Regions from separate parts of the Streptomyces sp. NPDC093065 genome, predicted to be linked through region 2. Evidence: riboswitches for the same ligand, from Rfam matches in the RefSeq annotation. Region 2 holds a riboswitch; each other region holds the start of a gene.
The links. A riboswitch is a leader RNA that binds a small molecule or an ion and turns the genes downstream of it on or off. The one in region 2 is predicted to bind cyclic di-AMP.

Region 1 (3,228 bases), on a different contig from region 2:
GTGATCCGCCAGCCGGCGCTGACCGAACCGGTGGAGGGACAGGCGAGCGACCTGGCCGTCCACGCCGCCGAACTGGTCCGCATCCGCGCCCGTCTGGAGGAGATCCTCGTACGGCACACGGGCCGCACTCCCGGGCAAGTGAACGCGGACATCGAGCGGGACACGATCCTCGACGCCCAACAGGCGCTGGAATACGGCCTGGTGGACCGGATCGTGCCGGACCGCAGGACGCCGTCGGCCACGCCCGGCGCGAGGTGACCGGGCCGGTGCTGCCACCCGAGTTGCCGCCGCTGCCCGCTCTGACCCGCGCCGAGGCGGAGGTCGTCGACCGCTATCTGGACGTCGTCGACCTGCTGGGCCGCATCAACCCCGGGCGGGACGGCGACACGTACCGCGGACTGCGGGCCGCCCAGGCGCTGGTCGGCAAGGCGACGGCGCTGCGGGACGCGCTGGCGCTGATGCACCGACGCGGCGAGACGGAGGTGCACGCCACCACCCTGGCCCGGGCGCTGCGGGTGCTGGACGGCGAGCGGCGGACGGCACGGGTCGGCCTTCCGCCCTGTTCCGGGAGCTGAGAAGGCCGGCGCCTCGTCGTCCCGAGCCGCATCGTCCCGAGCCGTATCGCCCGAGCCGGAACAAGCCGGATCCGATCTGAATCCGATCCGAAACGGACTGTTCCGAAACGGACCAAACGGCGTACCCCCTTTCGGCGTAGGAACACCTCCGATTCGCAACCGGTCGAAGTTGCGGCGCCCGTGCCCACGGCTTGCGGATCGCGCCGCTGCGCCGCTGGTCCCGGGGCCGCCGCCGCACTCGACGACTCCTCGGACGGGAGGGCGCCAACCCGAACGGATGAACGGCACGTAACAACACAAAGAGCACGTTCCGTTGGGAATTCCCCGTGGGGCGGGACAAGATCCGTGACTGACGACAAGCCCCCGCCGCAGCGGCGGGGCGGTCCGGGCGGACGCCGAGTCCTGCCGCCGTCCGGACGACCGGTCGCAAGGGAAGTGGATCGGCAGGAGTGGAGGACCCGAGCACGACGGGTCGCCGGACCGGCCGCCTCCGCGAGAGGCACCGGTCCCAGCGGCCCTTGGGGTGAAGCCGCACACGTGCGGCCGGGCAACTTCGCCAGCCCGAATCCGACAGGTCATCCTTCACAGGCGGCTGACGAAGGGTTGCGCATGTCCGCGCTCAATCGTGTCCCGTCCCTGATGGCTCGTGCCGGTACGGCCTCGGCCCTCACCCTCGCCGCCGTGGGCGGCTCCGTCGTGGTCCCCGGTGCCGCCGCCGAGGCGGCCGCGGCGAGCCATGCGACGAAAGCCCTCAAGATCGCGGCTTCCAAGAAGGGCGCCCCGTACCGATGGGGCGCCACCGGCCCCTCCCGGTTCGACTGTTCCGGCCTGACGCTGTACTCGTTCAAGAAGGCCGGCAAGAAACTGCCGCGCACGGCGGCCCAGCAGTACAACAAGACCAGCCGCGTCTCCGTGACCAACCGCAAGGCCGGAGACCTCGTGTTCTTCCACTCCGGCAGCAGCGTCTACCACGTCGGCATCTACGCCGGGAAGGGCAGGATCTGGCACGCGCCGAAGACCGGCGCCGTGGTGCGCCTGGAGAAGATCTGGACGTCAAGCGTCTGGTACGGCCGGGTCAAGTAGTCCGCCCGCGGGGGTGACGGCGTTCTGGGCCGCCGTCACCCCCGCGGGTGCGGCCGGCCGGTCCGGGGGCGTCCAGGGCAGCTCGATCGAGACGGTCTTGCCGCCCTCGCCTGTGGGCCGGACCCTCAGCCTGCCGCCGCACTCGGCGGTCAGCCAGCGGATGATCACCATGCCCCGCCCGTTGTCCTGCTGCACGGCCGCGGGCAGGCGCTTGGGGAAGCGCGGATGGCTGTCGGTGACACCGACGCGCAGCCGCTCGTCGCGGTCGAGGACCAGGTCCACCGTGAAGGTGGGCGACTGCCCCAACGTGTGCTGGACCGCGTTGGTCGCCAGTTCGGACACGACGAGCCGGACGGTCTCGGACAGGTCGGCGTCGGCCGGCAGCCCCCATTCCGCCAGAGTGCCGACCACGTAGGTCCGCGCGGCGGCCACCGAGGCGGGATCGCTCGGCAGAGTGACGGATGCTTCCAGATGGTCTGCCATGGCGACGTCGTCCCTTTCTCACGGGACCGCAGGCCCGACACGGAGCGGATGGTTCGAGTACGGTCCCGGACTGGTGCTTCGCCGCCAGACTGCCATCACCAGGCCCGCGAAGGGCGGCGATCCACCAAGATATGCATATATCTGTCGCTCGAAGCGGTGAACTCTGCGACGGCAGAGCGTATTTGGGCGGCTCATAAGGAGTAAGGGAGTTGTCCCATGCAGCACGGTCCCGTGGTGCGCCGCCGGAAGCTGGGCGCGGAACTGCGCGCCCTGCGCACAGCGGCGGGCATCACCAGCGGCGAGGCGGCCCGGCTCGTGGGCTGGCACCAGTCGAAGGTCAGCCGGATCGAGACCGGGACGAGCGGCACGAAACCGGCCGACGTGCGGTTACTGCTGGACGTCTACGGCGTGCGCGACGAGCAGTTGCGGGGGCTGCTGGTGACGCTGGCGCACCAGGACGGGGCGGGCGGCCGCAACCACTGGTGGCACGCCTACCGCGGGGTGCTGCCCCCGACCTACCGGGACTTCATCAGCCTGGAGTCGCAGGCCAGCGCCATGCGCACACTGGAGACCACCGTGGTCCCCGGCCTGCTCCAGACGCCGGAGTACGCCCGCGCGGTGACGCGGGCCGCGGTGGACGGACTGCCGGAGGAGCGGCTGGACACTCTGGTGGAGGTCCGGCTGGCCCGGCAGGACGTGCTGCGGGCACAGCCGCCGTTGGCGCTGAGCGCGGTCCTGGACGAGGCGGTGCTGCGCCGGGAGGTGGGCGGGCCGGGGGTGATGGACCGTCAACTGACCAGACTGGTCGAGGCCGCGCGGCTCCCCCATGTCCGGCTCCAGGTGCTGCCGTTCGCCGCCGGGGCGCACATCGGTGTCACCGGCCCTTTCGTAATCTTCTCTTTTTCGAGCACTTCTGATCTCGACGTGGTTGTTCTCGACCACTTGACGAGTAGCCTGCACCTCGAACGGAAAGAAGACCTAGAGGCCTACACCGAGGCCTTCAACGCCCTTCTGATCCATGCCCTTTCGCCCGAGGACTCGTTGGACTTCATCGCCGCGACCGCGGCAGGCGCGTAAGGAGGCACCA
Region 2 (3,228 bases):
CGTCCAGGTCGAACATGGCCTGGTCGATCAGACGCTGCTCGGTGGCGTCGTAGCCGACGAGCTCCGGGCCGATCTGCTCGATGACGGCCAGCACGGCCTTCTCGACGCCCTTGCCGAGGTAACGGCTCTGGTCGCCGTCACGGAGTTCGATGGCCTCGAAGGCACCGGTGGAGGCGCCGGACGGAACGGCGGCACGCCCCGTGCTGCCGTCGTCGAGGCCGACCTCGACCTCGACCGTGGGGTTGCCTCGGGAGTCCAGGATTTCCCGGGCTACGACGACGTCGATGGACGGCACGAGCATCTCCTTCTTCAATGTGACGCTTCGGTGTGACGCGCGGGTCCCGCAGGACCGCGGCGGCTCTGCGGGACCGAGCCTAACCGGCTCCGGGCGATCGGCCAGCCGATCGCCCACCCGCTGGACAGAACCGAGAGTAAATTGTTTCCGAACGGAACAAAGGCGGAACATGAAAAGTCCCGCCCCGGTGCGTACGGGGGAACACGCACCGGGGCGGGAGCCGCCGCCGCTTACTTCAGGTGCAGCTGCTGGCCCGGGTAGATCAGGTCGGCGTCGTCGACGATGTCGCCGTTCAGCTTGAACAGCTTCGCCCAGCCGCCCTTGACGTCGTGCTCCTCGGCGATCGAGCTGAGGGTGTCGCCCTTGACGACCTTGTACTCGCCGTCGCCCTTCTCGACCTTCTTGCCGGTCGGGGTGGTGACGGTCTTCTTCTTCTCGGCGGGCTTCTCGGCCTTCGGCTCGGCGGCCGGACGCTCGGAGGAGCGGGAGGCCTTCTGCTCGGTGGAGCGCTCGGCGGTGGAGCCGCTGCTCTGGCTCTGCGAGCTCTCGGAGCTGCCGGAACCGCTGCCCGAGCCGCCACCGGTGTACGCGGCGCCCGACAGGCCGGTGCCGCAGACCGGCCAGGCACCCTTGCCCTGGCCGGCGAGCACCTTCTCGGCGACCTGTATCTGCTGGTCCTTGCTCGCCTGGTCGGCGCTGGAGGCGTACTGCGTACCGCCGTAGGCGGCCCAGGTGGAGGCGGAGAACTGCAGACCGCCGTAGTAACCGTTGCCGGTGTTGATGGACCAGTTGCCGCCGGACTCGCACTGGGCGACGGCGTCCCACTCGGACGCGGTGGCGGCGGAGGCGTTGCCGGCCGCCATCAGCGGGGCGGCGACGGCGGCACCGGTGACGCCGGCGACGGCGATGACACGGGTGGCCTTGGACGGACGACGGTGCTTGCCCTTGCCGGAAAACAGCATGGTTGATCCCCTCACCGACGCCTGCGAGGTGAGCTGTCGGGTTCGGGCCGGTTGAGTTGCCCGGCCGGGTTCCTCGCGGAACTCGGCTTCACCCCTAGCCGCTCCGGCTCAACTGCCCGGTGCGGCACTTACCTTGGGTCCCCCGCTCCTGCCTGCGGCGCTTGACGCGACGACTGTTCCCGTACGGCCGCTGGCAGGATTCGGCGTTGCGGCTGTCGGGGCCCGCGATGGCGAGCGGTCATGACCGTAGACACGCGCTCCGCGGATTTTCAAAGACGATCACGGCTTCTGAGACCTATCTCTCACGAGATCCAAAAGGGACATACAGCCTCTAACCGTGACGCGAACTCCCCCTACTTTTCGCCCGATTCGCCCGTGACCGTGAGCGTCTGACCGGGCAGGATGTGGTCCGGGTCGGCGCCGACGACCGTCGTGTTGTCGGCGTACAGCGTGTGCCATCCGCCGGTGACCTCAAGGGTGTCGGCGATGGCCCAGAGACTGTCGCCGGTGCGGACGACGTAACGACCGACTTCGGCCTCTCCCTCGTCACCGTCGCGCGAGGCGTGCCGCCCCGTCGTCGCGTCCGTACGGCCCTCCTCCGTCGCACCCTCCTCCGCGCTGCCGCCACGGTGCTTGCCCGAGCCGGACGAGCCCTCGACGCCCTGCGGTTCGGCACTGCCGGAGGAGCCGGATTCGGCCGATGCGTCCGGCTTGACGGATTGGTCCGCGCCGCCGCGCGAGTCGCCGGAGGCATCGGAGGAAGCGTCAGACGACGGCGAGGCGGAGGGGGAAGAGGAGGACGAAGGGGACGAAGAGGGCTCTCCGGACGTCGCCTCCGGCGTCTCGGTCGCGCCGGACGAGTCACCAGAGTCGGCCGACTGGGACGAGTCGGGTGATTCGGACGACTTGGGGGTGTCCGTCTTGCCCGAGGTGTCCGAACCCTCCGACGCACCGTCACCGGTCGCGCCCGAGCCGCCGCTCGTGCCCCCCGAGTCGTTGCCCAGGCCGGCGAGCAGACCGCAGGTCGGCCAGGCGGCGATGCCCTGGTCCGCGTGTATCTTCTCGGCGATCCTTATCTGCTGGGAGCGGCTGGCCTGGTCTGCGCTGGGCGCGTAGTCGAGGCCGCCGTACCGCTCCCAGGCCTCCTGGGACAGTTGCAGGCCGCCGTAGTACCCGTTGCCGCTGTTCTGGCTCCAGGCGCCGCCGGTCTCGCACTCGGCGACCTGGTCCCAGTTCGCGGAGCCGGCCGCGTGGGCGCCGGTGGCCCCGAGCAGCGGGATCGCGATGGCGGAGCCGGTCACTCCGGCGGCGACGACCAGAGCGGGTGCCTGGCGGGGGCGGCGGTGACGACCGTTCCCGGAGAGCATGCGACGACCTTTCACAAGACGACGGGGACCACGCGGCGGATGACGCTCGACACCACGTTGATCCGTGAACGTATAGGGAGATCATCGCTTGTCACAAGTTCATGCCGCACAGATCACGTGAAGATCACAGAGTTGAGCGCGTGTCACTTTTGCGTCGGCGACGCACCGTTGCCGGCCGGTGACGCGAACGGCGTGAACGAGACGGGCAAGGTGCGCAGACCTCGCATGATGAGCCCGCCGCGCCACCGGAGTTCGGCCGGGTCCGCGGCGAGGCGGAGGTCCGGCAGCCGGGTGAGCAGTGTGGCCAGCGCGGTCTGTCCCTCCAGCCGGGCGAGCGGGGCGCCGAGGCAGTAGTGGATGCCGTGTCCGTACCCGAGGTGCTGGCTGTCCCGGCGGGCGAGGTCCAGGGTGTCCGGGTCGGTGAACCGCTCCGGGTCGCGGTCGGCGGCGGCCAGGACGACGAGGACGGGATCGCCGGCCGCGACCTCCTGCCCCCCGATGGTCAGCGGCCGGGTGGCGAAGCGCCAGGTGGCCAGTTCCACCGGTCCGTCGTAGCGCAGGAGTTCCTCGACGCCGGTCTCCAGCAGCCCGCGCTCCCCGGCGG
Region 3 (3,228 bases), on a different contig from region 2:
AACATGGTCTAGACAACTTCAACGCCTCTGAACACCTGAAGGGCAGCATCACATGGCTGAGCGCCGCGTCAACGTCGGCTGGGCCGAGGGCCTCCACGCCCGCCCCGCCTCCATCTTCGTCCGAGCCGCCACGGCCACAGGCGTCCCGGTGACGATCGCCAAGGCCGACGGGTCCCCCGTCAACGCGGCCTCCATGCTGGCCGTCCTCGGCCTCGGCGCCCAGGGCGGCGAGGAGATCGTCCTCGCCTCCGACGCCGAGGGCGCGGAGGCCGCCCTGGACCGGCTGGCGAAGCTGGTCTCCGAGGGGCTCGAGGAGCTTCCCGAGACCGTCTGACTCCGCCGGACGGCAACACCGAAAGGCCCGCCGGGACCGCCCGGCGGGCCTTTCGCCATTTCTCCCGCTTTCGGTGCACCCGCCCGTCCGTCCTGTTTCCCGGCAGGAGAAAAATCCCGGTTTCCGCGCAGAGGAAATACCGTCAGCAATTCCCCGTCCTTTTGTACGGCAACTGCATTACCACTGCGGGCTCGCCGTGTTTACGGGGTGTTGCGCATTCCTCACACGCTCCGTCCGCCCGCCGCCGGAAACAAAGCGCAGCCGGTGTGCGGAGGCCGACCGCTCGATGTGCAGGGCCATGAGCGCCCGCGCGCGATCCCCGTCGCCCCGGGCCACCGCGTCGGTGATCGCGCCGCGCTCCGCCCAGTACTCCACCGGCCCGGCCGGGGCCTCCACGACGTACATCCAGGCGATCTTGTGGCGGAGCTGGGTCAGCAGGGCGGTCAGGGAGGGGCTGTCGGCGGCCCGGGCGAGGGTCTCGTGGAACCAGCCGCCCAGCGAGCGCAGTTCCTCGCCGGTGCCGCGTCCGGCGCGCTCCTGTCCCAGCCTGACCAGGCCGCGCAACACCTTGAGGTGCGCCTCGGTGCGTCGCCGGGCGGCCCGGGAGGCGCCGAGCGGCTCCAGGAGCGCACGGGTCTCGAGCAGGTCGGCGGCCTCCCGCTCGGTCGGTTCCGCGACGCACGCGCCCGCGTGCCGCCGGGTCACCACGAAACCCTCGGCCTCCAGCGTGCGCAGGGCCTCGCGGACGGGGACGCGGGAGACGCCGTAGCGGCGGGCGAGGATTTCCTCGGTGAGCCGGCTCCCGCGGCCGTGGACGCCCGCGACGATGTCGTCCCGGATCGCCGTGCACACCGAATGCGCCGGAATACGCATGACCGACCTCCCCTTGACCCCCGTGAAACGTCGACGATTGACGCGTGTTGAGCGACCCCGGGCCAATCAAGCGATATTAAATGCGAAAAGCCCCGGCTCGGGAAGCCGGGGCTTTCGGACGCCGTCGTCGGTCAGACGTTCACGCCGTGGGAGCGGAGGTAGGCGACGGGGTCCATGTCCGAGCCGTACTCGGGGCTGGTGCGGGCCTCGAAGTGCAGGTGGGGTCCGGTGACGTTGCCGGTGGCGCCGGAGAGGCCGATCTGCCGGCCGGGCTCGACCGACTCGCCGACCGAGACGCCGATGGACGACAGATGCCCGTACTGCGTGTACGTGCCGTCGTGCATCTTGATCACGACCTGGTTGCCGTACGCCCCGCCCCAGCCGGCCTCGACGACGGTGCCGACGCCGACCGCGTGCACCGTCGTGCCGCTGGAGGCGTGGAAGTCGATGCCGGTGTGGCTGCCGGAGGACCACAGGGAGCTGCCGGCCTGGTACGCGGTGGAGACGTAGGAGGCGGTGATCGGCGCGACGAAGGTGTTGAGACGCTTGCGCTCCGCCTCCCGCGCGGCGCGCTCCTTGGCCTCGCGCGCCTCCTTGGCCGCCTCGGCCGCCCGCTCGCGGGCCGCTTCCCTGGCCGCCTCGCGGGCGGCGGCGTCCACCGCGGCCTGCTTCTGGGCGACGGCCTGGGCGTCGATCTCGTCGGCTACGGAGTCGCCGATGGTGACGACCGGGGTGAGACCGCTCTGCTCCACCTCGGGCTCGGCGGCGAGCGCCGGAGCAGCGAGGGAGCCGACGACGCCGGTGGTCGCGAGGGCCGCGACTCCCGCCGCGCGGGCGGTGGTGCGGTGCACCCGGCCGGTACGGCGGTGCTTCCCGGTGGCGCGCGTGAACGCCATGTAGAGGCTTGTCCTTTCCTTCCCTCTCGCCTACCGGGTTAGCTGACGGGTTCGGAGGTGGAAGGTCTCCTACGGGCCCCCTCGCGGTGCGCGCGGGCGTCCGATTCACCCCAGGGACTGCGGTGGGTCCCCGGCTCCCCTGGCTCGCGCCGTACGGGGACTCGGCGATGACTGTCCGGTGCCGCGGATGCGGCGCACTGCGTGACGAACAGCCCGGAAGACGCTAAGCGCGGCTGCGTTCAATCCTCAAACGCAACAAGCTTTTTGTAGCGCACGCCACAGGGCAGACGGGCAGCCACTGCCCCAATCCGGACAAACGGCGGCCCTGGTGACACTCCGGTCACCAGGGCCGTCACACGCGTGTGCCGCTACTCGGCGGCCACCACGGTGACTTCACCGATACCGAGGGCCTCGACGGGCTCCCTGATCTGCGCCGCGTCTCCGACGAGGACCGTCACGAGGCGGTCCACCGGGAAGGCGTTCACGACCGCGGCCGTGGCCTCCACGGTGCCCGTGGCGGCCAGTTGCCGGTAGAGCGTCGCCTGGAAGTCGTCGGACAGGTGCTGCTCGACCTGGTCGGCCAGTGTGCTCGCCACGGCCGCCGCCGTCTCGTACTTGAGCGGCGCCACGCCCACCAGGTTCTGCACGGCCACGTCGCGCTCGGCGTCGGTCAGCCCCTCTGCGGCGAGCTTGCGCAGCACCGTCCACAGGTCGTCCAGGGCGGGACCGGTGTTGGGGGTGTCGACGGAGCCGCTGATGGCGAGCATCGCGGCGCCGGTGCCGTCCGGCGCGGAACGCAGGACCTGGCCGAACGCCCGTACGCCGTAGGTGTAGCCCTTCTCCTCGCGCAGGACGCGGTCCAGGCGCGAGGTGAGGGTGCCGCCGAGGCAGTAGGTGCCGAGCACCTGCGCGGGCCAGACGCGGTCGTGCCGGTCGGCGCCGGTGCGGCCGATCAGCAGCTGCGTCTGGACGGCGCCGGGACGGTCGACGATGACGACCCGGCCCCGGTCGTCCGCGGTCACCGGGGGCACCGGGCGCGGCTCGGCGGCCGAGCCGGTCCACGCGCCCAAGGTGTCGCCGAGCAGCGCGTCGAGGTCGACGCCGGTGAGGTCGCCGACGACCACG
Region 4 (3,228 bases), on a different contig from region 2:
TGCCGCGCAGATGTTTGAGGACGGGCACCCCACGAGTGTCGAAGCCCGTGCTCACCAGGACGGTGCCGGCCGCGGCGGTCAGCGCGGCCACCGCCTGCTCGAACCGCTCGGCGACCTCGTCGGGGTCGGTGCCGGGCCGGATGATGTCGTTGCCGCCCGCCACGAACGAGACCAGGTCGGGCGCGAGGGCGTCGACCCGCGGGACCTGTTCCGCCACGATCTGGTCGAGGAGCCTGCCGCGCACGGCGAGGTTCGTGTACGTGAAGTCGCCCTCGGGGCGCCGGTCCGCGAGCAGTACGGCCAGTCGGTCGGCCCAGCCGACGAACGCCCCGTCGGGGCCGGGGTCGCCGACGCCTTCGGTGAAGCTGTCCCCCACCGCCACGTACGACCCGATCACTGCTCTGCTGTCACTCTTCGAATCGTCTGCCACGTCGGCCCATGATTCACCTTGGAATGTGACCTACGCGACCGTAGGAAGGGATTGACGGGCGGTGAGAAAGGCCACGCCTAAAGTGTTCGTCAATTCCGGAATACGACGGGGTCCGCAGGTACCGGTCTCCGGACACACCGAAGGCCGGACCCGGGGATCGGGGTCCGCCCTTCGGGGCGCGGAGGCTGCGTCAGCCGGTCGTCAGACGGAGACGCCGTGCGAGCGCAGGAAAGCGACCGGGTCGATGTCCGAGCCGTAGTCCGGCGTGGTGCGGATCTCGAAGTGCAGGTGCGGGCCGGTCACGTTGCCGGTGGCGCCCGAGAGGCCGACCTGCTGACCCGCCGTCACCGACTGACCGGCGGAGACGGAGAGCGAGGAGAGGTGGGCGTACTGGGCGTAGTGGCCCTCGTCGAGCTTGATGACGACCTGGTTGCCGTACGCGCCACCCCAGCCGGCCGAGACGACGGTGCCCGCGCCGACGGCCTTCAGCGAGGTGCCGGTCGGAACGACGAAGTCGGTGCCGGTGTGGTAGCCGCTGGACCACATGCTGCCGGACTGGTGGTACGGGGTACCGACGGTGCCGCCCGCGACGGGGGAGGTGTAGCCGCTGGTGGTGCCCGTGGACTGGGTGCCGGTGTTCGAGGACTCCGAGGAGCCGGAGGCGTCCGAGGAGGTCTTCGCCGCGTCCGTCGACTTCTGGGCCGGCTTCTCGGCGGCGGGCTTCTCGGCGGGCTTCTGCGACTGCGCGGAGGACGGCGCCGACGACTTGGCGGCCTGGCCGGCGATCGACAGTTCGAGGCCGGGGTGGATCAGCGACGGGTCGGACCCGACGGCCTCGCGGTTGTCCGCGTAGAGCTTCTTCCAGCCGCCGTCGACGTGCTGGTCGTCGGCGATCTTCGAAAGGTAGTCACCGCTCTTCACGGTGTACGTCCGGGAATCCGAGTTCTTCTCGGTACCGCCGGCGGCGGACTTCTTGGCCGACGTCGCGATGGACTGCACGGCCTGCTCGGAAACCGAGTGCGCGGGGGCGGCGTTGGCGGAGGCGGCGCCCATCAGCGGGAGTGCGAGCGCGGCGCCACCGGTTCCGGCGACGGCGATGGTGCGGGTCAGGCGCATGGCCCTGGTACGGCGGTGCTTACCCTTCGCGGGCATGGCGAATTCCTCTCCGGCGCCTGCGAGGTGAGCTGTCGGGTGCGGGCTGGAGATGCCCGGCCGCGCCGAAACGCGGCTTTACCCCAAGCCGTTCCGGGAACCGGAACAGGCAGTTCTACCTGTGGGTCCCCCGCTCCTGCCGTGTACGGGTGGTGGATGAGTGCGGGCTCCGGTCGGCGGCAGGATTAGGCGTCCGTCCGGATCGGTGGTGAACGTAAGGGACCAGGACGCGCAGGGACAAGCGAGAGGTTCCCGCGACGGGCGTTTCGATTGATCCTTTACGGGAACAACCGGTAACCCTGCGTCGATTTCCGTCGCACCGCTTTCTCTGAATGCCCTTGAGAAGCAGTCGAATTACGTGAACATGACGGACAACGCTCGGTCACGGATATGACGCTGCTCACGCGCCCCTTTCCCACCCTCCGCCATTTCAGGGCCAGTTATAACCAAGCCGCCAATTCGGACAGAATGCCTTTACCGGCCCACAATGCCCCTCCTCGAACGGTTTCGCGCATCGGTCATGCCGTATCGTCGAGTGGTGCCCGCCGGCGAGCAGCGACGGCGGGGCGGAGTGGGAGGAGTCCCCGTGACGCAGCAGGTCCCGTCGACCGAACCCGAGCTGACCGGGGTGCGCAACTTCCGGGACGTGGGCGGACTGCCGACCGTGGACGGTCGGCGGGTGCGACAGGGGGTGCTGTTCCGCAGCGGCCACCTGGCACACGCCACGGGGGAGGACGCCGCGTTCCTGACCTCGCTGGGCCTGCACACGATCTTCGACTTCCGCAACGCGGCCGACCAGAAGCTCGACGGCCCGGACGTCGAGCTGCCGGGCGTGCGCAATGTGAATCTGCCGCTGAGCGACCCGGCCGACGGCGCCGAGTTCTGGAAGATGGTCCGCGACGGAGACCTCGACCAGCTGCGGGACATCCTGGCCGACGGCAAGGGTGTCGACCGGATGGTCGGCTCCTACCGACTGATCATGACGGAGCGCACGGCCGAGCACTCCCGGGTCCTGCACGCGCTCGCCGAGGACAGCGTCCCCGCGCTGATGCACTGCGCGGCCGGCAAGGACCGGGCGGGTCTGTCGGTCGCGGTCACCCTGCTCGCGCTGGGCGTCGAGCGCGAGGCCGTCGTCGAGGACTACCTGAAGTCGAACGCCACGCACCGGCGCTACAAGGTGCGCCGCAGCGGCTCCGCCGCCTCCGCCTACTCCCCCGAGGTCATGGAGCTGCTCAGCCCCCTGTTCGACGCGCGCGCCGAGTACCTGGCCGCGGCCTTCGAGACGATCGAGGACACGTGGGGCGGCGTCGACGCCTACTTGGAGCAGGGGCTGCGGCTCTCTCCGGGCACCCGGGAGCGGCTGCGCGAGCGGATGGTGGACTGACTGAGCCACCCGCTCGCGGACGGCTCTACTTGCCGCCCACCTCGAACAGCAGGTAGAGGAAGCCGCCGAAGACGTGCCCCAGGGCGATGTAGATGACCAGCCGCACCCACAGGGCGCGCGGGAACTTGTCCTCGATGGCACTCATGGCGTCTCTCCAGGGGTCGGGCCGAGGCACAGCGCGGCCGTCGGGCTCTGCAGCAGGGTGTGGACGAAGAGCAGCTCGACCCCGTCGGGGTCCTCGGCCGCGATCCGGTGCGGGGTC

Region 1: linked by a shared signal. The riboswitch ahead of ACIQFU_RS14845 (C40 family peptidase) and the one ahead of rpfA (resuscitation-promoting factor protein RpfA) in region 2 are both predicted to bind cyclic di-AMP.
Region 3: linked by a shared signal. The riboswitch ahead of ACIQFU_RS29950 (M23 family metallopeptidase) and the one ahead of rpfA (resuscitation-promoting factor protein RpfA) in region 2 are both predicted to bind cyclic di-AMP.
Region 4: linked by a shared signal. The riboswitch ahead of ACIQFU_RS10875 (peptidoglycan DD-metalloendopeptidase family protein) and the one ahead of rpfA (resuscitation-promoting factor protein RpfA) in region 2 are both predicted to bind cyclic di-AMP.

What each region holds. Positions count from the first base shown of each region.
Region 1 is NZ_JBIVPJ010000007.1:124,215-127,442, reverse strand. It holds gene ACIQFU_RS14855 (ATP-dependent Clp protease proteolytic subunit) at 1-258, shown strand, start outside; gene ACIQFU_RS14850 (hypothetical protein) at 267-575, shown strand; cyclic di-AMP (ydaO/yuaA leader) riboswitch at 1,083-1,153, shown strand; gene ACIQFU_RS14845 (C40 family peptidase) at 1,185-1,658, shown strand; gene ACIQFU_RS14840 (ATP-binding protein) at 1,629-2,141, opposite strand; gene ACIQFU_RS14835 (helix-turn-helix domain-containing protein) at 2,358-3,218, shown strand.
Region 2 is NZ_JBIVPJ010000014.1:97,380-100,607, forward strand. It holds gene eno (phosphopyruvate hydratase) at 1-295, opposite strand, end outside; gene rpfA (resuscitation-promoting factor protein RpfA) at 526-1,257, opposite strand; cyclic di-AMP (ydaO/yuaA leader) riboswitch at 1,261-1,427, opposite strand; gene ACIQFU_RS23905 (transglycosylase family protein) at 1,611-2,624, opposite strand; gene ACIQFU_RS23910 (cytochrome P450) at 2,768-3,228, opposite strand, start outside.
Region 3 is NZ_JBIVPJ010000021.1:28,681-31,908, forward strand. It holds gene ACIQFU_RS29940 (HPr family phosphocarrier protein) at 53-334, shown strand; gene ACIQFU_RS29945 (GntR family transcriptional regulator) at 512-1,207, opposite strand; gene ACIQFU_RS29950 (M23 family metallopeptidase) at 1,339-2,103, opposite strand; cyclic di-AMP (ydaO/yuaA leader) riboswitch at 2,116-2,280, opposite strand; gene ACIQFU_RS29955 (M16 family metallopeptidase) at 2,472-3,228, opposite strand, start outside.
Region 4 is NZ_JBIVPJ010000005.1:4,434-7,661, reverse strand. It holds gene ACIQFU_RS10880 (SGNH/GDSL hydrolase family protein) at 1-397, opposite strand, end outside; gene ACIQFU_RS10875 (peptidoglycan DD-metalloendopeptidase family protein) at 632-1,582, opposite strand; cyclic di-AMP (ydaO/yuaA leader) riboswitch at 1,587-1,744, opposite strand; gene ACIQFU_RS10870 (tyrosine-protein phosphatase) at 2,169-2,966, shown strand; gene ACIQFU_RS10865 (DUF6126 family protein) at 2,992-3,111, opposite strand; gene ACIQFU_RS10860 (helix-turn-helix domain-containing protein) at 3,108-3,228, opposite strand, start outside.